3 regions of the Paenibacillus sp. FSL P2-0121 genome follow, and region 2 is predicted to be linked to each of the others. Evidence: riboswitches for the same ligand, from Rfam matches in the RefSeq annotation. Region 2 holds a riboswitch; each other region holds the start of a gene.
What was found. Region 2 has a riboswitch for cyclic di-AMP ahead of MKY54_RS11620 (KamA family radical SAM protein). Riboswitches for the same ligand answer to the same signal wherever they lie in the genome.
Positions count from the first base shown of each region.

Region 1: linked by a shared signal. The riboswitch ahead of MKY54_RS00545 (C40 family peptidase) and the one ahead of MKY54_RS11620 (KamA family radical SAM protein) in region 2 are both predicted to bind cyclic di-AMP.
Region 3: linked by a shared signal. The riboswitch ahead of MKY54_RS26345 (alpha/beta hydrolase) and the one ahead of MKY54_RS11620 (KamA family radical SAM protein) in region 2 are both predicted to bind cyclic di-AMP.

Region 1 covers NZ_CP150245.1:112,036-119,908, forward strand. The annotation lists gene MKY54_RS00525 (4a-hydroxytetrahydrobiopterin dehydratase) at 1-20, shown strand, start outside; gene MKY54_RS00530 (cytochrome c) at 102-458, opposite strand; gene MKY54_RS00535 (GNAT family N-acetyltransferase) at 586-1,071, opposite strand; gene MKY54_RS00540 (C40 family peptidase) at 1,261-1,713, opposite strand; cyclic di-AMP (ydaO/yuaA leader) riboswitch at 1,758-1,900, opposite strand; gene MKY54_RS00545 (C40 family peptidase) at 2,263-2,691, opposite strand; cyclic di-AMP (ydaO/yuaA leader) riboswitch at 2,749-2,887, opposite strand; gene MKY54_RS00550 (hypothetical protein) at 3,106-3,936, opposite strand; gene MKY54_RS00555 (M1 family metallopeptidase) at 3,948-5,954, opposite strand; gene MKY54_RS00560 (YwhD family protein) at 6,058-6,564, shown strand; gene MKY54_RS00565 (AbrB/MazE/SpoVT family DNA-binding domain-containing protein) at 6,644-7,117, opposite strand; gene MKY54_RS00570 (PBP1A family penicillin-binding protein) at 7,323-7,873, opposite strand, start outside.
Region 2 covers NZ_CP150245.1:2,670,329-2,678,201, forward strand. The annotation lists gene MKY54_RS11620 (KamA family radical SAM protein) at 44-1,213, opposite strand; cyclic di-AMP (ydaO/yuaA leader) riboswitch at 1,353-1,494, opposite strand; gene MKY54_RS11625 (AraC family transcriptional regulator) at 1,543-3,141, opposite strand; gene MKY54_RS11630 (ABC transporter substrate-binding protein) at 3,349-4,374, opposite strand; gene MKY54_RS11635 (HAD family hydrolase) at 4,901-5,563, shown strand; gene MKY54_RS11640 (mannitol-1-phosphate 5-dehydrogenase) at 5,606-6,811, shown strand; gene MKY54_RS11645 (alpha-L-fucosidase) at 6,902-7,873, opposite strand, start outside.
Region 3 covers NZ_CP150245.1:5,983,637-5,991,509, reverse strand. The annotation lists gene MKY54_RS26375 (glycoside hydrolase family 43 protein) at 1-1,127, shown strand, start outside; gene MKY54_RS26370 (endo-1,4-beta-xylanase) at 1,172-2,191, shown strand; gene MKY54_RS26365 (alpha-glucuronidase family glycosyl hydrolase) at 2,274-4,328, shown strand; gene MKY54_RS26360 (Nif3-like dinuclear metal center hexameric protein) at 4,347-5,147, shown strand; gene MKY54_RS26355 (hypothetical protein) at 5,232-5,405, shown strand; partial or broken gene MKY54_RS26350 (glyoxalase) at 5,483-5,578, opposite strand; cyclic di-AMP (ydaO/yuaA leader) riboswitch at 5,840-6,026, shown strand; gene MKY54_RS26345 (alpha/beta hydrolase) at 6,114-6,941, shown strand; gene selD (selenide, water dikinase SelD) at 7,463-7,873, shown strand, end outside.

The DNA of each region.
Region 1 (7,873 bases), 2.6 Mb from region 2:
CCTTTGAAAAAAATCATTAGTTTAGCCAAAATCATAAAATAAACGCCCGTGCATAGATAGTCACCTATCTCATACACGGGCGTTTTTAGTTGCTTGATGGGTTACTTTTTCTCTGAGAGCCAGAGTGCGACGTTGGCGATCTCTTCAGGGGCTAGCTTCTCCTTAAAGGAAGGCATTTGACCACGTCCTTTGGTGACGATGCTGTAGATTTCCTCAGCGTCATGCTGGCCGCCTTCATTCTGAAGACTTGGTCCAACTCCACCTTGAAGCTGATCGCCGTGACAGGTGATACAGCTGGCTTTCACGGTTGCTTCTGCCTTTGCTGCGTCCAGTTGAACTACCGGCATCGTGGGCTTATTTTCTTCCGCTACCTCTTCTTTACCCGGAAGTGTAAACATGAGTACTACCGCAAAGGCACAGGCGGCAAAAAACAAACCGCTCATGATCCATTTCTGCATCCCAATTCGTCCCTTCTATGTAAGCTGCTCCCTACATTATAGCTTATGGTGAAGCGTTATCATAGGGTTTGTGACAAAAAAATGAACGTGAATACAATCATTCTTATGAAATATATGGTATTTAATATCATTTGTCATAGACCATGCAATAAAAAGGTTTGTCTCCTGTAGGTGTGCGGCGTTCATACGTATCTGTAATCGTAAATCCACATTTTTGATAAGTTCGGATGGCGCGTTGGTTCCAGGTCAGGACTTCCAGATCTATCTCACGATCAGGATAACGATTCAAGGCTGTCTGGACGATTGCATCTACGAATAGTTTGCCTAAACCATGGCCGCATAGATCGGGGCGCATCCCAACTCCTAAACGAACGACTCCTTCCATCGGGAACAACTGTGCGAATCCGCACAAAACCTCTTGTTCATTTAATATGGAGATATATTGTTCCTCCCGGAGCTGCGGATCACCAAACTCGATGCCAAGAGCCTGCATCTGCTCCCACGGCATCCAGCCATAAATATTATATGGAGGCGTATAGCTCCACTTACAAATAGCTTTTCCGTGAATTGCCTCCATAGGAACTACATGAAAAGTTACCGACGGATTTATCATAAAGTCAACGATCTCCTTTCACGAGGACATTGCTATATTACTAATTATATACAAAATGGGGGAGGTTCGACTCAGAAACTTTATATGAGAGGAATGTTTTACAAATTATGAGAGGGGTAAATAAGTAATAAGACAAAAAAACAAGCTCTCCTCCAAGAGTTACCTTGGAAAAGAGCCTATGTACGTTACTTATTGAACATCATCATTGTCTTCCGATTCAGCAGCAACCGATTGGTAAGCGTCTGTGCTCATAATGCGCTTAGCACCAACGTAGCGTTTCACGTAGTAGCTATCACTCAGAGAGCTAATCGTAACACCGCGTGAGGTAGAAGCGTGTGCGAACTTACCTTCACCGACATAAATGCCGACATGGGAGACACCTTTGCCACTTGTATTGAAGAATACAAGATCTCCGGCTCTTATATCATCACGGGAGATTGCTGTGCCCATTTGATATTGGGAACCTGATTGGTGTGGAAGGTTAATGCCAATCTTATCAAACACATACATTGTAAATCCGGAGCAATCAAATCCGTTAGTGGATATACCGCCGGATACGTATTTAGTACCGATGGCCTTGTCAATCACTTTATCCATTTTGGAATCTGCGAAAGCGCTTCCTGCTCCGATGGTGAGGATGATGGAAAAGCTTAGTACTGCTGCTGCTAACTTCTTCTTCAAAAGTGTATACCCCTTCCAAATGCCTACGAGGTTAGCTTAAGGGTTCGGTTGAAGGTCCCCTATGACCCCTCTATATAATGGAGGTCAATTCACCCAAAGTTGGTTCCCCCGTTTTCCTAATAGTTAGGAAACTCGGCTCATACTGTTGATTAGGATTAGCTTGTAATCAATACATGACAAAACCTTTGTAAATAACAACTTAATGATTACAAAAATGTTACTAAAATCTCACTGCGCTAATTGTAACAAACAGAAAGCCGCTTGGCAATCGTTTTTAACATATTAATGCAGAAAAATTGGCATTTTTACGGTAGAAAGGCATATGTAAGCGTTAATAATGACCTAATTTTTAATATAATTGCAATTTTTATCAAATAAACGTGTTTCAATTGGGCTCTATTAGTGTAAAAATATATTATGGAAAAAAGAAAAACCCGAATTTGATTACGGGAATAATCAGATTCAGGTTCATACAGTTGTAATTATGAGGTTATAGTTGTGAGGAAGGTTTCAATCGAAGGCTACAGCTTGATAAGCTGAAGTACTCATTACTCTTTTAGCGCCAACATAACGATTGGCCCAGTAGGCCTGACTGAGTGAAGTGATGGTCACTCCACGCGAAGAGGACGATTGTGCGAATTTTCCGTTTCCAACATAAATGCCGACATGGGATACTCCATTGCCAAGTGTGTTAAAGAACACTAGATCACCAGAACGCAGATTGCTTTTGGATACAGCAGTTCCAACGCTATATTGAGCTTTTGATGTACGAGGTAAAGTAAGACCCACATTCTTGAATACATATTTTGTAAATCCAGAGCAATCAAATCCGGCAGTGCTTGTACCTCCGGTTTTATAGGCAACTCCAATAGTCTTTGAGATTACAGTGTCCATCTTAGAGTCGGCAAAGGCGCTTCCTCCACCAATAGATAATGCCATTACAAGTCCTAGCGCCGCAGCGACGCATTTTTTTCTTAAATTATGTCTTTTCAAAAGATGTACTCCTTCCAAGGCCTGCGAGGTTAGCTTAAGGGTTCGGTAGAAGATTCCCTATGATCCCTGTAAAGCGAGATCAATTCACCCAAAATATGGTTCCCCCACTTCCCGGTGCAAAGGAATTAGGCGTGTTAAGCACCAAGAGAATGACGTTTCGACAGTTACACTTACGATAAATACATTTAGTTATGTAGGAATCGTTTCAATTGATTACAAAATTGTTACTAATAGCACAGGACTTATTGTAACAGAGCTTTTATGATTTTGCAAATACTCTTAAGTTATCCGTAATGAGAAAAAGTCCCAGCTCCTGAATACAGGAATTGGGACCTTTTTATTATGTCAAATAAGGTTAATTTATTGTGGAAATGCTTTGCTACACCATAGATGATATTGTGCAGAGATTCCCCACATTTTTAAGAGCGTAGAAGGTAGTGGTGAGATTTGCCGTATTATAAGTGCCGGCAGGCCGGGACAGAACAGACCCGTCAGTCCGCACACTAGCAGTAAGAGCAAGCCTCCCGCACCAAGTACAATGGAAACACCTATAGCAGGAATCAGTGACCGCAAGCAGATGAACAGTGAGGAGAACATTCCTGTACCGCCGGTGTAACCAAACTGCATATATAGAAGAAACAGGCGCACGATAAAAATATATATAAGCCATGCCAATACGTATGGTACTAAATGAAGTAACAAAGTGTAGTTAAACAAAGAGGATAAGAACAGCCCGTACATTTTTGGAGCAAGCCAGTAAAGCGGCAGCAGGGTCAGCACCCATTCGATTAGGCTAAAGACTAAGACAGGTAGTCCATAGATCTTCATGCCGGGGAAAAAGAACAGCCCGCGCTCGCCCTTTCGCTCCTGGTGCAGCTCATGCAGCAATCCTGCCCTTATGAAAGGAGAAAGCAGAAGTCGCAAGACAACAAGTCCTAGAAGCATCCATAACCAAGTGCGTATCGCAGGGTCAGTATTCAAGCTGAACTGTCCCTCGATATAATACAACAGTCTGCCCATACCGCTGCCGCCGGCGTCTTTATCTGGATAGCGCAGTAGAATTGGAATAATAGCAGATCGGATGAAACCATACATAAAGTAGCCCCAGAGCAGTCGGTAGATGAAGAGCAGAATTAAAATATAAAATTGCTCCTTCATGCTTTGCCAGCCGCGGGTTATCGATGTTCTCACAATCATTCACCTCACCAGACAAGAGTTCCGAGCACGGTTTCAAGTAGTTTAGTTACACTTAACGTCCAGCGAGAGAGCGTCTTGGGCTCTATTTCCGCCAGCCTAAAGTTGTTTAAATGTTTGCTCTCCAATAAGATGGAATGCTCAGGGTCAATCTCAGCAGAGAGAAGAGGCTTATCGCTTAACAATTGAAACGTAGTCTCTGCTCCTTCACCGTTCCAGACCCGCTGCACCGAAGAGCTGTCGGCGAATGTGAATTTCACGGGAACATCAACGTAATGGCTCCCTTTATTTGAAATCTTCACTAATGATTCGTAGCTTTGAGCATCGCCGCTGTTATTTTTTTTAAAAGTAATCGTATCTACTGAGAAGTCAGGCGCACCATCACCATAAATGTAATCATCGAAATAGGCCTGCCATGATTTTTTGGTTACCTTCTCAACGACTTTCTGAAAATCTGACGTAGCGGGATGCTGGAAACGGAACTTACGAGCGTAGGAGGACATGATGTTGTTCATTGCTTTGGTACCTATCTGGCGTTCGATATCTTTAAGTACAAGCTTGCCGCGGATATAAACATTTCGGCTATAGGAATCCGCCCCTGCATATTTCCACGTTTCCAGATTTAACGGCTCAGGTATAGTCACCAGGCTGGCCTGTAAAGGCAAATTAGACTTGATACCGTATTCTTGTTCCATAAGTCTGTCTTCGGCATAGGAAGTAAAGCTTTCATCCAGCCAAGCCTCTTCGAATTCATTACTGGCTACCATACCGTAGAAGTATTGATGGCCGATCTCATGAATGACGGTTCTTTCAAGTGAGGTATCTGGAGAAGAATCTGCGGCCCCAAAGGCTGTAATAAGTGTAGGATATTCCATTCCTCCAGCGCCGTTTCCCTCCTTAGGTGGGACGATAATAGACAGCGTAGAGTAGGGATAAGGGCCATACCATTTGCTGAAGTAGGTCAGGGCAGCCTTGGCAGCTTGAAGGTAACGCTCTTGTAAGTCTTTGTGCAGTGGGTCGAGATACACCTTAATTCGTACTCCAGGCACTTCCGGCGTAGAGAAAGCCTCCTCTGCTACTGTAAAATCAGGGGATGCAGCCCAAGCGAAGTCGTGGACATCATCGGCGTAGAACTGATATATTTTTTGATCTTGTTTGAGCTTGGCATTTTTTACAGGAAATCCGGTCGCAGCCACCGTATAGTTGGAAGGAACGGCAATCGTTACATTAAAGATGCCAAAATCACTGTAAAACTCAGAGGTCCCGTGATACTGATGCAGGTCCCAGCCTTCTTCTTTAACTCCGCGTGTGCCCTTAGGCTCGTATACACTAAGCTTAGGGAACCATTGCCCAGCCATAACGAAGTTACCTGAAGCACCCATGCGAGCAAAGATTTTGGGCAGCTGGACTTCATACTGAAGCTTAAGTGTTACACTTTCCCCACCATTAACAGGCTGAGGAAGATGTACCTTTAGAAGCGTCTTATCGTTGATATTGCCGTCATCAGGTTGAACATATTGCACTCTTTGCATTAGCGAAGTTCCCTCTGTCGTGCGCAGATCGGTCAGCGTCATATTTCCGAAGCCGTTCTCAGGCATGCTGTCGCCTCTGAGCGTCCCCCCGGATTCCTTCATAAAGGTGGTATCTGATGAGGCGAATGCATTTGGATACATGTGAAAATATAAATCACTTACTGGCTTTACTCCGGGGTGTGTCCAGGTTACTGTCTCAGAAGCTTTTAAGGTTTCTGTGTCAGGAACAAGCTGGACATCAATGTGATACTCGACTACCCGCTGGCTTAAAGCCTCCTCTGCCGGGACGGGTGCGCTCTCAGGCAATACCTGCTGTGGTACGGCAGCAGGCGCTGTGCCGCTGGAGGACTTGGCCTCTTTTGAAGCAAAGCTAGTAACAGAAGCTGTTGAGCTATCCCCTGAAAAGGCCCATATTCCTCCTCCCAGCAGCGCGAGGATGGCCAGGGTCGCAAAGATGATGTACTTTAATGACAGTGACTTCATAGTGTGATTCCTCCCGTGACAAGCATCTACGGGATGTATATGTTTGCAATCGCCGCATTATTAGCTAAAATTAAATTATTCGTAAGAGGAAGGGTGTGCACTCGTGGACAACATACAACCGGAGGGCAAGAAACAGATTGCCTTAAATATTGTGAACGCTAAAAGTAAACATAAAGGCTTTGGAGCAGGCTCTATAGATCTCAACAACGTTTCACCTGTCATTATTGATGGTGATGTGGCGGTTATTGATATCGGTGCCATGCATGCCAAGAGCAAGGTGGAAAAAGGAATTAAATTTTCCATGAATCGTGAAGATGTACCGAATGGAAGACAGGTTTGGGTGGTATGGGTAGCGGTAGACCGTACATTGGAAGCTCAATTTTATGGTGGAATCACAGCCTGTGAAATGTGGATTGATACAGAAGCGCGCCGCGGATGGAAAATTCTTGCCGAGCATGTCAATAAGCTGGATGCAGCTCTTAAACGCAAGATCGATGTGGCAGGGCTTGGAGCCATTGAGAAGTCGGCGCTCAAATCCCTTCTGATCTCTCATAATGAAGCATGGTGGAATGCATCCTCAGATGAGCTTAAAGCTGCACTGACTGAATAGTATAGGAGCCTCCAGAAGGGTTATCCGATATAGAAAAAGCTTCGACCTCCGGAAATAGGAGCGTCGAAGCTTTTTTAATTTATGATTTGCTTGTGCTGCTAAGCTTGCGTTTGAGCTGACTCACTCTGGCTTGGCTAATCCCGAGGATTTCTGCAAGTTCTTTTTGGTTGGCATAGGGATGATCTTCAATAGCTTGTTCCAGACGTTGGCACATTTCCTCTGTCTTCGACTTTCGGATGCTGGTGTTGTGCTCAGGTGCCTCAACAACAAAATCCTCACGTGACTCTGGCAATTGAGACATGCGTTCAGGATCGACAATTTCTTTTAGACAGCTGCTACAAATAAACTGCTCTTTATAGTAGGTGACATGGTCGTGGCTTCTGCAAAATGTACACTCTGTCGAGGTGTACTTCCTAAGGACGATGATTTTTTCGTCTAAAACAAAAAATTCGATAGGATCACCAATGTCGATATTACGCGTCATACGGATTTCTGCGGGAACCACAATTCTCCCAAGACTGTCTAAACTCCGGATCATGCCTGTATCCTTCATCCCATGTCCCTCATTTACATCATTATATTTTGGTTTCTAATAACTATTATAGCAGTAATTGAGAGTTAAGAGAATGGGGTAAGCATAATAAATAAAACGGTTACATCCCTTATGTGATAAGTGATATTTGAATTTGGAAATCCTGTTGTTACTACAATATATAACTTATAAAAAAAGAAAAACCCCTTCAATATAAATGAAGGAGCTAATTCAACCACCAGCGTTTAATGTTCTTCCATAGGGAACGATTCTCTTCAGCAGGATCTACCTTGCTTTGTGTGTCATCGACAGCAGGAGCGGCGCCAGTTCCATGCAATTCGCAGTATTCGGTGGGCTCAGTTCCACTAATAAAGGTTTCCAGTTCTTTGTCGGGACATGCTGCTGTAGCAAGTTTACCGGATTGCGGATTGACGTATACGCTGACCACTCCATCTGGAATGGGGAAAATTTTTGGAGGGACATTTTCCAGCGCTTTTTCAGTAAATTGGGCGAAAATGGGAGCTGCACGCCGTCCGTCGGTAGTTGCGATGTCGCGCCCCTTGTCGTATCCAACCCAGACTGCCGTTGATAGCTCCGGGGTGAATCCTACCATCCAGCCATCTGTATCCGTAGTGCCGGTCTTGCCGGCTACCGGACGTTTGAATATGGAAGCCACACGATTGCCCGTCCCCCCAGTCTCGAATACCCCCTCCATTAAACGAGTCAGGACATAGGCAGCTGAAGGTTCTACGACGGTTACTCCTTTGGGTTGAGGTG
Region 2 (7,873 bases):
TTGTTGGCGATGAAGAAATATCCTATGACAGAGTCGATTAAATCTATTTACAGATTAAATCCGCAGGCTCGCCTGATAAATCATTAACAGAAATAATAGCATCGTTTTTTTTCACAGGTGGGGTCCAATATTGCTCATTCCCAGGCAGGTCATCGAACCATTCGGCGTCCTTTGGACAATCTAGAATCATAAATTTTCCGTATTCCTGATCTCTGGATTGATGGTATTTGAGATAGGCTTTTCCGTTATCAATGGCGAGAATTTCTATTTTTCCTGAGGTGTGGCTCATGGATAAGCGTACTCTTTTGCCAAGTCCTGAGGTTCTGGCTTTGGCTTCTTCTACAATTTGATAGACTTGCTCGAGCGGTAATACGAAATCCCGGTTTCCGGCTACGGGCCGGTTCACAAAGAAGTAGTAGGGTGTAACGCCAGCCCATGAAAGCCGGTCCAGTAGTTCCCCTAAAATAACGGGATCATCGTTGATGCCTTTGAGGATGGGGGTCTGATTTACGACAATTGCCCCTGCGTTGTGGAGAGCTTTAAATGCTTTTTTGGCTTCAGGTGTAATTTCACGAGGATGATTGATATGCGCCATAACATAGATTCGTTTGTCTTCGGTAGAGTAAGTACGAATCAGCTCCAGCAGTTCTTCGTCTTCAGAGATCCGCATCGGATTAAATACGGGAATTTTGGAACCCAGTCTAATGATCTTAACATGCTCAATGCTTCTTAGATTTTCAATAATGGATCTTAGCTTCGGTGTGGAGAGAATTAAACTGTCCCCGCCCGTAAGAAGTACGTTGTTAATCTCCGGATTATTTGCGATATACTCCAAACCCGGAGAGACATCAGCCATCGCCTCTTTCACGTCATTTCGGAACAGACGCTTACGGAAACAGTAGCGGCAATAAGCCCCGCAGACCTCGGATACAATCAGCAGTGCAGTTGTTCTATACTTGTGCTGACAACCAGGTACCACATAATTCGTGTCCTCATCGGAGGCGTCCCAGCGCCCATACTCCAGCAGTTCACCTTCGTTAGGAATAACCAGCTTACGGATGGGATCATTTGGATCATCCCAGTTAATCAAAGACAGATAGTAGTCATTTACACGAAAAACAAATTTGTCCGTAATTTCTTTCAGATTCTCTTTTTCCAGCTCAGACAACATAGCTATTTTGTTAATATCCGTGAAGTACTTTACCTTTTGCACGTACATCTCTCCTTTGTCTCGTAGTGTGAGAAATGAGGGAGCCTTAGTGTCAAAGGCCAATCTACTGCCAGCAGGGTCCAAAAAAGCACCAAAAGAGACCCTTAGCAAGGGTCTCTGGTTATGTAAATAACATGAAAAGCAGACCCATCCACTGCTGACGAGGTTAGCTGACGGACTCGGGTAAGATGGTACCCTACATTCTAATGCTCAATGATTCGCCCCAATTAACTGGTTCCCCCGCTTTTCAACTGTAAAAGTTGGAAATTAAGCGTAGATAAAGTATACCCTATCAAGTTTTGAAAAGTCAAAAGAGAATCCTAGATTCACTTTCAATTGCTAGCGCTACTTCCGCCGAGTAGTTTAGGCAACAGCGTTAGCAGCTTCTCCCGGGTTAACGCATCACTAGAGTTCCATTTGCTTCCGTCGAGCAGATAAACATGTCCCTGACGTACTGCCGGGAGATTGTTCCAAAGTGAACTGTCTAGTAATCGTTCCATCGCAGCTCGCGAGTCTTTGCGTTCCGGAATGAACATGAAGATATGATCTCCGGCGTAGGCAGGCAGTCGTGTTGGATCAACTTCGGCGAACCCTAACTCTTCGTCCAATATGGCCTGGATCTCTTCAGTCGGTTGTAATCCACATGGGGCATAAAGCGCAGTGGAGAATCCGGACATTCCCATAGCATACAGATGATCTCCATGATCATAGACCAAAGCAGAGGCGGTTTCTCCAACTTGGAGGGTTGTCGTGTAAAGCTGCTGCCACATGGCAGCGTTTTTGATTGTGAATGACTCCAGCCATGCTTCGGCTTCGCGCTGTTTACCTAGCCAACTGCCTAGTGTCCGCATTCGTTTGTCGAGAGATGCAAATGAATCAAAGGTGAGTGTCGGAGCGATACCAGAAACTGCTCTGTAGGCTCTTTCATCACTATTTGCCAAAATGATCAAATCTGGGTTTAGGGAAGCGGTCAACTGCGGGTCCAGTGGAAACCCGACGTTGGCGAGCTTCTTAAGCCGATGTTTATAGACGCTGTTCCGGGCGAACGCTTCATCTCCACCGATAGGCTTTACGCCTAACGCGAGAAGGTCGCCAAGTGTTTCGCCATGATAGACAATACGTTTCGCTCGCTCTGGAATCTCCACCTCATGACCCGTCCAATCCTTGACGGTAAGCTTACGACCTTGCTGATGTGCATATTGTCCGGGTGTAACTCCGGTTTTTTGCCGAAAGCGGCGGCTGAAATAGTATTCGTCCGAGAAGCCGACCAGTCTGGCGATTTCCCGCAGTGGTTCAGTCGATTCCTGCAGGAATCGTTTGGAATGATTAATGCGCAGATCCGTCAGGTATTCAAGCGGCTTTTTACCCGTAAGCTGCTGAAAGATCGGTGTATATTGCCAGATTGATATTCCCGCCAGTTCAGCTAACTGCTTCACGGTGATACTCTCTGTATAATGCTCCTGAATGAATGTTATGGTCTTTTCTACGGATTCCGTAGGACTTGGCAGGTGTTTGGAAGGGTAATTATGCTCAAAAAGTAGCAGCAGCAATTCTTGGAATTTTAATTGTCGCTTGAATTGTTGTACATCATCGGTGTTATTCCTGTTCATGAGCAGGTCTTCGACTAGTCGGATTACCTTGGTGAACGGGTGCACAATTAACTCCCGTCTGCCGGAAAGCAGCTCTCCAGAATATCGTTTAGGAAGCTTGGTTGTATAAATTGCTGTAAAGGTGATGAGGTAATAATACAACGTCAGCTCCTGGTTGTTCGTACTATAGGAGATTCCAGGAGATAGTAGATAACATTTATCCGTACTTAGTATCACGCTTTGATCATCGAGGTTCAATTGTCCGTTCCCTCCAGTAAATATGAGAAGGGTATAGTCCTGGGTTGTACGCGTTATAGAGCTTGAATCGGCAGCTTGAATCATCAGTTCGGCCTCGTTTAGCTGAAATAGCAGAGAGTGGAGTGGGGGCAGGACGATGATGTATGCAGCATGGGTTCAGCCTCCGTTCATTTGGTGAGAATGATTATCAATGAATTCATTGTATATAAAAAAAAGAAGCATATCAACAGCTGTTGACATGCTTCTTGCAGTTTTTTATCAGCCTTGTGTTAAACTCTTCATCTCGGAAGGTTATTTCATATTCAATAGCTGTGGAATTTCGCCAAGCAGCCATTCTCTTGTTGTCGCATCACTTGAAGTCTTCATGATGTCTTGTGTATAGACATATCCGTTCTTGACGGCAGGAAGGCTCTTCCAGATAGGGCTCTTTAATAGATTCTCTGTGGATTGTTTTGCTTCTTCTGCCACTGGAGTCAAGATGAATATCCGGTCTCCGGCATATTCTTTCAGGACTTCCATGGATACTTCCTGGAACCCTTTACCTTCATCAAGGATCGTCTGAATAGCTGGAGTTGCCTTGAAGCCATTCTCCCCATAGAGTACCTGGGAAAGTCCGGTTGCTGCCATTATAAACAGTCTGTCTCCTGGATAATAAGTGAAGACCGCAGCCGTTTCGCCCTCTTTCATGCCTGCGGATTTCAATTGCTTCCACATGTTCTCTTCAGCGGTTTTATACTGCGCAAGCCATGCTTCTGCTTCAGTCGTTTTCCCAACAATTCCACCAATGTCCAGCATACGTTCCTGGAGTGGGGCAAAGGTATCAAATATTATAGTGGGTGCAATTTTGGAGAGCTGTTCGAAATCAGCTTCATCTGTGCCCGCATAGATGATCAGGTCAGGCTGAAGCTCCAATGTTTTTTCCAGATTGATAGGGAAGCCTACATCCTCCACACCTTGTAATTGATCTTCAAAAACCTGGCCTTCACCCATAGAAAGAGGATAACCTACCGCCTGCACACCAAGTGCGAGCAAATCGCCATAAGTTTCTCCAGAATAGATAATTCGCTGTGGATTCACCGGAATCTCTACAGTATGCCCTATGTAATCTGTATAGGAGCGGGTAGTCGCTGCTGCTTCATCTGTACTGCTATCTGAGGGTTCTGCTGAAGGTACCGCGGTTGCAGCGGAAGAGTTCCCGGTTGCGTTCACCGTACTATTGGCAGAGGATTGTTCCTTTGAGTTTCCGCACGCCAGTAGCAATGTACTCAGCAAAAATAGTACACATACCACAGCGAAGGACTGTCGTACCTTGTTCATATCTTATTGCCTCCCTATTATATGTAACGACCACCAATAATGATAATCATTCTCGATTAAAATATATCATAAATTAAAGCCTCTTTTTACTCAATGGACAAAAAATAACCCCGTAATTTGATTTGTACAATCAAGTAAAAAGGATGTGTTTAAAATTATTTTGAATTATTTTTAGCTGCTTGGAAAAATACTCTAAATAACAGCAATCGAGAGAAAGAGAGGGAGCTTGTCTTCATAATAAACTTGGCAAAGGAATCCCTTGAAGCACATAGGATTGTGGTGTTTTTTTGAATCTGATTACTGTTATGTATTAAGAAGTTCAGGTGATGCAAAAATCCAGGTTTGTCCACATTGATTGTAATCGTTATCATTACGTGGCATGTTATCTACCGTGCTTGACGTCAGTAGAAGGGCTTTGTTATGGTTTTTATAGTCAAACGCAAGCCGAAATAGCTTTTTGTAGAATATGCAGAAGGTTTTGCGTAAGATATTCTAACCAAACATAATACGAGGGAGATGGTTGATTGTGATCAAAGGAATTATTTTTGATTTTGACGGAACGATTATCGACACGGAGACTGCTTGGTACACCGCATTTAACGAGGCTTATGCAGAATATGGAGTGGATCTGACGCTTGAACAATATTCCACCTGCATCGGCACGAGCTTGAACAGTTTTAATCCTTATGAATATTTAATGACTGATCTTAAGCTAGCGATTGACAAAGAAGAGTTCAGTAAGGCTGTTAAACAGAGACACAGCAAACTTATGGAGCTTGAAACAATACGACCAGGCATTCAGCATTATCTTGATTCCGCCAAAGCAGCTGGACTACGCGTAGGGCTGGCCTCAAGTTCTTCCCTGGAATGGGTGGAAAAATATCTGAATCAATTGGGTATTCGCGAGTATTTCGAATGTGTTCGGACTGCCGACCATGTGGCAAAAGTGAAACCAGATCCCGAGCTATATAACCAAACGTTAGCTTGTCTTGGAATCACAGCTGATGAGGCGGTTGCTATCGAGGATTCACCGAATGGATCTAAGGCAGCGGCAGCAGCTGGCATCCGTTGCATTGTGACGCCTAACGAAATTACTAATTTTCTTGAATTCGATAAGCAGCACCATAAAATTGATAATCTAAGTCTTCTTGAATTTGATCATGTAGTTACTCAACGTTGCTTCGTATAGAGAAACCGAGAAACTAAGTTCAAATTAAAGGGGGATACCAAATTGAGAGCCGTACATTTTGGAGCAGGTAATATTGGCAGAGGTTTTATTGGGCCTATGTTGTCGGACTCCGGTTACAATGTTTGTTTCGTCGGAAGAAATAAGAGTAAAATTGCCCAATTGCAAAAACGTGGGCAATATCCTGTCACCCTAGCTAACAAGAACCGGGACAGCTTTATTGTTGATAATGTTACTGCAATCAATCTGAATGATACTGAGGACGTTACTAGAGCTATAGCAGAAGCTGAAATTGTGACAACTGCCGTCGGAATATCCGCTTTAAAAGATATTGCTGAGACCATTGCGCAGGGCATCGAACGAAGGCTTGAAAATAGCAGAAATCTCAACCCTCTTCATATCATTGCCTGTGAGAATGGGATTGGAAGCAGTCAGAAGTTGAAAAAATCAGTTTATCGGCATATGAAGCAATCCTTCAAGGAACTTGCTGACCGCAATGTCGCTTTTCCCAATGCGATGGTGGACCGGATTGTACCTATGCAGAAAAATACAGATTCACTTGAAATCCTCGTTGAACCCTTCAGTGAGTGGGTTATTCCCCGCAGTGGAATGATTGGTAATTACAATGAAATTAAAGGCGTCCATTATGTGGATTCGCTGGCGCCATACCTCGAACGGAAGCTATATACTGTGAATACAGGTCATTGCAGTGCAGCCTATTTTGGATACCTGGAAGGTTATACTAGCATTCAAGAAGCGATGTCTGATCCCGGAATCAGAGTTCGTGTTCACGGGGTGCTTAAGGAAACAGGGGCCTTATTGGTGCATTTATATGGCTTCAAGCCCATAGAACATGACCGGTATATAGAAAAGATGATGGAACGATTCACTAACCCCAACTTTAACGATAAAATTACACGTGTCGCCCGCTCCCCGCTTCGCAAGCTTTCACCTAATGATCGACTCGTAAAACCGGCAATGCTTGCTCATGAACTTGGTTTTGAGACTTCACATTTAGTCTCAGCTATTGCTTCTGCACTTTATTTTGATCATGAAAAAGATCCAGAAGCCTTACAGCTTCAAGCGGACATCCGAAACCACGGGCTAAGTGAAGTCATTGCTGCACAACTAAAAATCCCCACGGAGCATCCGCTTCATGGTCGCATTATTTTGGAGTCCAACAAATTACGCGCGAGATATCCTCATAGGACTAGAATGAAGACAATAAACGTCAGGGTACCCTACTTTTAATATAAATCGATGGTTATAAAACTATAAAAGAGTGTTCTCTGCTGGATGGGCAAGAACACTCTTTTTTAGGTTACGAAGGTCTGTAAGTCTCTAATCCAATTCAATCCGCAGAACAACCGGAGTCTCACTGCGAACCGAGGTCGTTTTTATAACCAAGGCTTCATCGGTTCTTTCCCATGCAGGTTGTTCCTCAACACCTAAGATTTTGATCTGTTTAATCATCCCATGGAAGTGCGCAGAGTTTTCTTTAAGGGATTTGATTTGCACTATTCCGTTGTTTGGATAGACAAGAACAGTAGCGTAAAGATAACTGCCTTTTACCGTAAAGCGGATATCTTCATTAGTGAAAATTTTCGTGATCCCATCTGTAAACTGACCTTCAACGATCTCTGTAGGGCCTTCCCCGAAGGTGCGCCAGTAGGTCGTATCATAGATTGCTTCACCATTCACCTTTAGCCATTCTCCGATGCCAAGCAGAATTTCCTGATCCTGAGCTGGAATGCTGCCGTCCGCTTTAGGACCTATATTCAGCAGCAAGTTGCCGTTTTTGCTTACGATATCTACTAGATCTCTGATAATTTCTACGGCAGATTTATAATCATTTTCCGGTGTATAACACCATGAATTTTTAGCAACTGCTGTATCCGTTTGCCAGAAATAAGGTTTAAGCTCGGAGAAATGACCTCTCTCAATATCTGGGATTGCTGAGCCAAACATGAAGGCATCATGCTTATAATTGATTGCAACCGGAGTTCCCCATTCCTCTCCCTTATTGTAATAGTAAGCGGCGAACTTTTTGAGATAGGGTTTGAAGGCAGCTGTATGAATCCACCAGTCAAAGTAAAAGATTTTCGGTTGATAATTGTCTACCAGCTCGCAGCAGCGAATCAACCAATCCTCCAGAAATTCTTGATTGGGTGGGGAGCCGAATAAATCGTGATGATCGGGTTCGGGCATAGATGGCCAATAGAAATCTCCACATACAAGCGGTTCATGGATATCGGAATCAAATTCCTTGCCATGAGACAGGAAGAACCAGTGCTCAGCTCTATGGGAAGATAC
Region 3 (7,873 bases), 3.3 Mb from region 2:
TATATGTAACCACCCAGCAGGGGGCAGATTATGACTCCCATGCCATCCAATATGAGATAGATATTGCTACGGGAGCAGCGTTAACAGAACCTGTTGTTATCTGGACTGGGGATGGCGGACCTTGGACGGAAGGACCCCATTTGTACAAAATAAATGGAATGTACTATATCATGACGGCTTCAGGAGGAACGGCTAAGGAACATCGGGAGATCATTGGCCGCAGCTCCTCTCCTTATGGACCGTTTGAACGATTGCCGCATCCGATATTGACGCACAGCGGTACTGACAATCCCATTCAGTATTTAGGGCATGCCGATTTGATTGAGGATCGTAACGGGGATTGGTGGGCCGTATTCCTTGGAGTAAGACTAGTAGATGCAAAATTTACTGTGCTTGGAAGAGAGACTTTCCTTGCTCCCGTAAGCTGGACTGAAGACGGATGGCCGATGATCGATAATAATGAAGACACAGTTGGACTGGAAATGAAGGTTTCACGCGTACCTGGTCAATCGCCAAAACCTGAGACTAGTGGAAGATATGATTTTGATGATCAAGTATTGCCGCTGGGATTAGCCTTTCTGCGGAATCCGGCTGAGGGAAGCTGGTCCTTAAACGAAAGACAGGGATGGTTATCTCTTCGAGGACAATCTGCAGGTCTCAGTGAAGTAGGCCAAGTGGCTTTTGTAGGCAGAAGACAGCAGCATACTTCGGCAGAATGGAGCACGCTGCTTGAAATGCCTTCATCTATTGCTGATGTGGAAGCTGGACTTTGCGCCAGATTAGATGAGAATGCTCATTATGAAATTGGACTTGTTCAAAAAAACGGGCAAAAAGTGATTACAGCTCATGTGACTATGGATGGAGTAACCCATACAGTGGCAGAGGTTCCAACTACTGCCGAGCGAATTTATTTGAAAGTTAAGGCTGAGCTTACCGAATACAGCTTCCTTTATTCTTTGGATGGGCAGGAGTGGAATAAGCTATCAACAGCAGCAGCGTATCCATTATCTCCTCAAGCCGTAAAAGGAAATGGATTTACGGGTGTTCTTATCGGATTATATGCAACAGGTCATGGCAAGGTGGCTGAGGTGCCTGCCTACTTCGATTGGTTCGATTATCAGTCTTAATTATTCGAATACTGATATAAATGCTTTTGTCAGGAGGGAACTTGTTGAGACAAGCTAGTGATTACACAGAACCTGCACTAAAAACAATATTTGCTGAGGATTTCAAAATTGGCGCAGCCGTTAACCCGATGACGATACAATCACAGGAGCACTTGCTCGCCTATCATTTCAATAGCATTACCGCTGAGAATGAGATGAAGTTTGAAAGTCTGCATCCGCTTGAAGACATTTATAACTTTAAACTAGCAGATCAGTTGGTTGCGTTCGCCCGAAAACATCATATGGCTATGCGTGGGCATACTTTAGTCTGGCATAACCAGACTACGGACTGGTTGTTTGAGGATAAGAAGGGCGGGTGTGTAAGCAAAGAGACATTGCTTGCACGGCTCAAATCACATATTCAGACCGTGGTTGGGCGTTACAAGGAAGATATCTATGCTTGGGATGTTGTAAATGAAGTTATTGCAGATGAAGGAGAAGAACTTCTTCGCCAGTCAAAGTGGCTGGACATTGTCGGACCGGAGTTTATCGGCAAAGCGTTTGAATTCGCTCATGAAGCCGATCCTAAGGCTTTATTATTCTACAACGACTATAACGAGTCTAATCCTCTTAAGCGTGACAAAATCTATAAAATGGTGAAGTCGCTGCTGGAACAAGGAGTGCCGATCCATGGCGTCGGATTGCAAGCCCACTGGAATCTATACGATCCGGACTTAGATGAAATACGTGCTGCTATTGAGAAGTATGCATCTTTAGGGCTTCAGCTCCAATTGACAGAGCTGGATGTGTCCATGTTCCGTTTCGATGACAAACGAATGGATTTAAAGGTTGCACCTGCCGAACTGCTCGAGCTGCAGGCAGAGCGCTATGAAGCGATGTTTGCTCTGTTGAAAGAATACCGCGACGTGATTAGCTCAGTCACTTTCTGGGGAGCAGCGGATGACTATACATGGCTGGACGGCTTCCCTGTTCGGGGACGGAAAAATTGGCCATTTCTATTCGATGAGCAGCATAATCCTAAGCCAGCGTATCACCAATTGCTTAACGCTGTCACCAAATCATAGAGCGGGTAACCTGCTCAAGCTTGCGAATCATGAACCCGTCCTTTTCAATCCAGGGCGGGTTATTTATACGGGAGGAATAAACATGACAAATACCGCTTATGAGGCTTGGCTCAATTATGGTCAGCTGAAATCAGGATCTCTATACAATCAATATATAGATTGGTGTGTTGAGTTGGTAGTAACGGAGGACAACGAGACGATTCAGGCGGCAGCCGCGGAATTCATACAGGGGATGACCTCTATGCTGGGCAAAGCGCCACTGCTCACAGCGAAACCTGAAGGACCGTGTATCGTTATAGGAACCTTCCAAGGGGGGAATCCATTAATTAGTAGAGTATTCGCAGGAGAACGAACCGATTCACTGGGTCCTGAAGGTTTCCTTATACGTACAAATGCTACTGAGCAATGTATCGCTGTCGGTGCTTCAACGCCTGTTGGAATATTGTATGGCGTATTCCATCTGTTACGGCTGATAGGAACAGAAAGCGAGATAGACGCTCTGAATTTGTCTATGAATCCGGTGAACGGCCTGCGAATGATTAATCACTGGGATAATTTTGATGGCAGTATTGAACGTGGCTATGCTGGACGGTCCTTTTTTTACGAGTCCAATCAATTTCTTAACGATACAAAGCGGCTGCGTGATTATGCCAGATTGATGTCCTCTGTGGGGATCAACGCGATTTCGATTAACAATGTGAATGTTCATGAGCTTGAATCTCTATTTATAACGGAGCAATATTTGCCTGATATCGCGTTAATTGCAGGAATATTCCGCGTATACGGAATTAAGCTATTCCTCAGTGCTAACTTCGCCAGCCCGATACAGATCGGAGCATTGGAGACAGCTGATCCACTGGACCCAGCGGTGCGGCAATGGTGGAAAGATAAGGCTGGTGAGGTTTATCGAGTGATCCCTGATTTTGGCGGGTTTGTGGTCAAAGCAGATTCAGAAAATCGACCAGGGCCATTCACTTACGGGCGTGACCATGCCGATGGCGCTAATATGCTGGGAGAAGCACTGGAGCCGTTTGGCGGAATCGTGATTTGGCGTTGTTTCGTATATAACTGCAAGCAGGATTGGCGTGACCGTAAGACCGATCGGGCCAGAGCAGCGTATGATCATTTCAAACCATTGGATGACCGTTTTAATGATAATGTAGTGCTGCAAATCAAGAATGGACCGATGGATTTTCAAGTCAGAGAACCGGTATCTCCGTTGTTTGGCGCACTGGAACATACCAATCATCTGATGGAGTTTCAGATTGCTCAAGAATATACGGGGCAGCAGCGGCATCTCTGTTATCTCGTTCCACAGTGGAAAGAAGTCCTTGATTTCAATACTTATGCCAAAGGGCAAACTACGCTTGTGAAACATATTGTGGACGGATCGGTGTGGGGAAATAAATATAATGGTGTGGCTGCTGTAACTAATGTTGGGGATGACATGAACTGGACGGGGCATGGGTTAGCTCAAGCCAATCTGTATGGATATGGGAGATTAATTTGGAATCCGGAGCTGACGGCAAAAGAAATCGCTGAGGAATGGATTCGCCTTACCTTTGGCACTGATGAAGGTCTAGTGGCTGCTATTCGCGGGATGTTAATGGACTCATGGAGGATTTACGAATCTTACACAGCTCCATTAGGTGTGGGCTGGATGGTTAATCCGGATCATCATTATGGGCCGAATGTGGATGGATATGAATACGCCAAGTGGGGAACGTACCATTATGCGGATCATAAGGGCATTGGTGTGGATCGTTCAGTCAAATCGGGAACGGGGTATAGCGGACAGTATATGGGTCTTAATGCATCAAATTATGAGAATCTAGCGTCTTGTCCAGAAGAGCTGCTGCTGTTCTTCCATCATGTTCCATACACGCATGTTCTGCAATCGGGGCAAACGGTTATACAACATATCTACGATACTCATTTCGAGGGGGCAGAGCAGGCTGCACAGCTTCTAGCAACATGGGAATCACTTGAAGGCAGCATGGATAGTGGATTGTATGTGCAAGTGAAGCAACGTCTTGAAGAGCAAGCAGAGCATGCGCAGGAATGGAGAGATCGGATCAATACGTATTTTTACCGCAAGAGCGGAATTGAGGATCTTAAAGGCAGAAAGATTTATTAGATTTTGAACCGAGGGATGATGATAGTGAGCCTCACGATTAGAGCGATTTTGAAAGATTTAATGGGAACTGTGGAACAGGTAGAAGGGACTGTGGATATTCTGAACCCAGGGGAACCGAAAACTGAAGTCACAGGGATTATTACGGCCTTTTCTGCCACACAAAATATTGTGGAGCAAGCAATAGCGTTAGGAGCCAATTTGCTGATCACGCATGAAGGTGTATTTTATAGCCATCATGCGGCGAACGAGTGGTTAGAAGGTGATCCGGTTTATCATGCGAAAAAAAGTCTGATCGGACATTCCCCAATAGCTATTTTTCGTTATCATGATTATTGGCATCGGCAAGAGCCAGATGGGATTATGATGGGTTTGCTGCGAGAGCTGGATTGGTCAGACTATGTGGAAGAGCAGCAAGCGGCTGCTACGATTCTCACTATTCCTGCCATGACTGTACTGGAAGCTGCTCAGTATATTAAAAGTAAGCTAGGGATCTCTTATGTACGCGCTGCTGGTGACCTGTCTCTGTCCTGCAAACGCATAGGGATATTAGTAGGTTACAGAGGGGGCGGGACGATGGCTATTCCACTTTTTAATGATCACAATCTTGATTTAATTATTGCTGGAGAAGGACCAGAGTGGGAGACTCCGGAATATGTGCGGGATGCAGGGCACCAAGGCAGATCTAAAGCGCTCATCATGTTAGGTCATGCGGAGAGTGAAGCGCCGGGGATGAAATATTTAGCTGAAATCTTAGCAGACAAATATCCCATGCTTCCTACCCGGTTCATTGCTGAACAACCCATCTATCAGATGGTTTAATCTGGGGAAATTAAGAGTACGGAATAAATAAACATATTATGGAGAAAATGAAGGGAAACAGGTCACTGAGAAAGGAGTGTTTCAATGGAAATTCCTTTGGAGGCTGATGAAGTATTAAGTCGGATCAAAAAGCTGCAAAGCGACGGAAGCTCGATCAGTAAAAAACAAGTAAAGCAAAGCGACCCAGAGCTTATGAGAAGTGCGCTGTTCTTTTTTCCAAGCTGGGAGCATGCATTGAAAAACGCCGATCTTTTGTAGCCATAGTATTGTAAAAGGAAGCTAAGTGGACAAGGGGATATCTCTGATTCTGCTTAGCTTTTTTCTTTTTTATGAAATCATTCGTGCTGTTCATGTGAAATAATATTAACAAGCTTGCCAAACGGATCGGGGACATAGAAACGACGAACACCCCAAGGTACAGAAACTGGCCCAATATTGGTATTGAAGATTGTCGTTTCTTATTAAATAGGAAAGTACTGGTGAATCACCCCCTTTTTCGCTTGCTTCAGAGCTGTTTTTCTAAAGAAAACGAGTAAACAAGAGCAAAAGAAAGAGAAAATGAAGAGTATGCTTAATATGAAATGAAAAGCATTGCTTTCAACATTATTTTGACCAGAGCCCTCCTTTACAAGAAAACCTTACAAGAGTATGATTCATCTCAGAACTGAGAATTATCTTAAATTTACAATTACATAAGCAATCCGCTTAATTTCCGTTTCTGGAAAGCGGGGGAACCAACAACTGGCAGCCGATGTGAGAGTCGGCACTGGTTATGGGGTGAATCCTGTTCCGGGTGCATAATATGCATCCCTGCAGGTAGGGCAACTCTCACTGCCCGAATCCGACAGCTAACCTCGTAAGCGTATGGAGAGAGGATGAATGGCGTGTTTAGTGATGAATAGCCACAGAGAATCCCTCTGTGGTTTTTTGCTGCGTTTTTAAGCAGATATAGTCGTAGAATTTATTATGAAAGAGGTGTTACCTTTGCCTATCGCTAAACTGAACGGAACTTCGCTCTATTATGAAATCAATGGAACTGGCACTCCGGTTGTGTTTATCCATGGACATGGATTAACACACAGTATGTTCAAACCACAGCTGGAGTATTTTTCCGATAAATATAAAGTGATTTTGTGCGATTTACGGGGGAATGGCAAGTCTGGTAAACTGCTGGAGGCCCCACATGAGATTATTGAGACGCAATGTCTGGATCTGATTATGCTGTTGAATGACCTAGGTATCCGTGAAGCAGTTTTTGTAGGAATCGCCTATGGTGGCTTAGTCGTTCAGCATATTGCCAAACAATATCCTGAGCGTGTAAAAGCCATTGTGGTCGCGGATAGCTTTTGTAGGACTCACGGATCAACAATAGTAGGGAAAATACAAACTATGGCAGCATATTGCAGTTTACTAATGTATTATCTCCCAAGCGAGCTGGTGTTGCCTTCGATTCGGATGATGTACCGAGAGCGCTGGAGTCTGGCCTACAATGAGATTAGAAGAGGGCTGCTGGACAAACGTCCCCGGGAGCTATATCGGCAAAGGCTGGCTACGAGCCATGTTGATTACACCAGATGTTTAAAGGCTTTTAAACGTCCCGCTTTATGTATTGTAGGGGACTTCAATGAATTTGGAGTGAATTGTATGAAGGAAATGGTGTCTCAGCTGCCACATGCGCAGTTGGCGATTATTCCGAACGCATTAGATCCAAGTAATCTGTGCCAACCGGAGCAATTCAATGCGATTCTTCAACGTTTCTTAGAGAAGCAGCAGGGTACTCAGCAGATTAGCTGATCTATTGGGAGACCTTCACAAGCGAAGCGTTTAAGTGAGAAAAAAGACGTCCCATAGCCAGGGAGCACGAGCTGGCTATGGGACGTCCTTTTGGGTTGAACTTTAGGGGAATTCTCCCTAAAGTGAAGGAGATTATGGCTCCTAGAACATGGATTAGGGAAAACTTCCCTAATAATAGGATGTTTTTAGGGAGGATTTCCCTAATATAATGGACATCCAATTAAAGGCTGGCTTATCCGTAGTGAAATCTACGAATGAGCCAGCCTTTGGTTATTTTACTAACCGATGGATGTTGAACATTTACAAGCATATTGTACCTAGAACGCTACTTAATGTCCCTACCCTACCACAGCACCAAATATAGCTCACCCGACGTGGGAAAGAACAGTAGGCCCTAAGTAGTGAAGGTAAGTGTATAGAAGGAGGCGTAGTAAGCAACGCATCTGCTACTCTTGCATTTTGTACAATGCGATCTACTCGTGTAAGATTAAGATAATTCATACTAAAGGAGCTGAGTCATGATGTCTCAAGCTGAAACTATAAAACTGACTTCATTATCTTCAAAAGGGGGCTGCGGCTGCAAAATCGGTCCCGCTGATCTCATGCAGGTTATTCGCAGTCTGCCACCAACTGTTCCTAACCCGGATCTACTTGTAGGTCTGGACACTAGTGATGATGCAGGGGTGTACCGTTTAAGTGATGAATTAGCGTTAGTGCAAACTGTTGATTTTTTCACGCCGATCGTGGATGATCCCTATTCATTTGGTCAAATTGCAGCAGCCAATGCATTAAGCGATATTTATGCGATGGGTGGAAAGCCGCTTACGGTGCTTAATATTGTGGCCTTCCCTATTTCTGTTTTAGATAAAAGCATTCTCGGTGACATTTTGCGCGGTGCAGCGGATAAAGTACAGGAAGCAGGAGCTACTCTT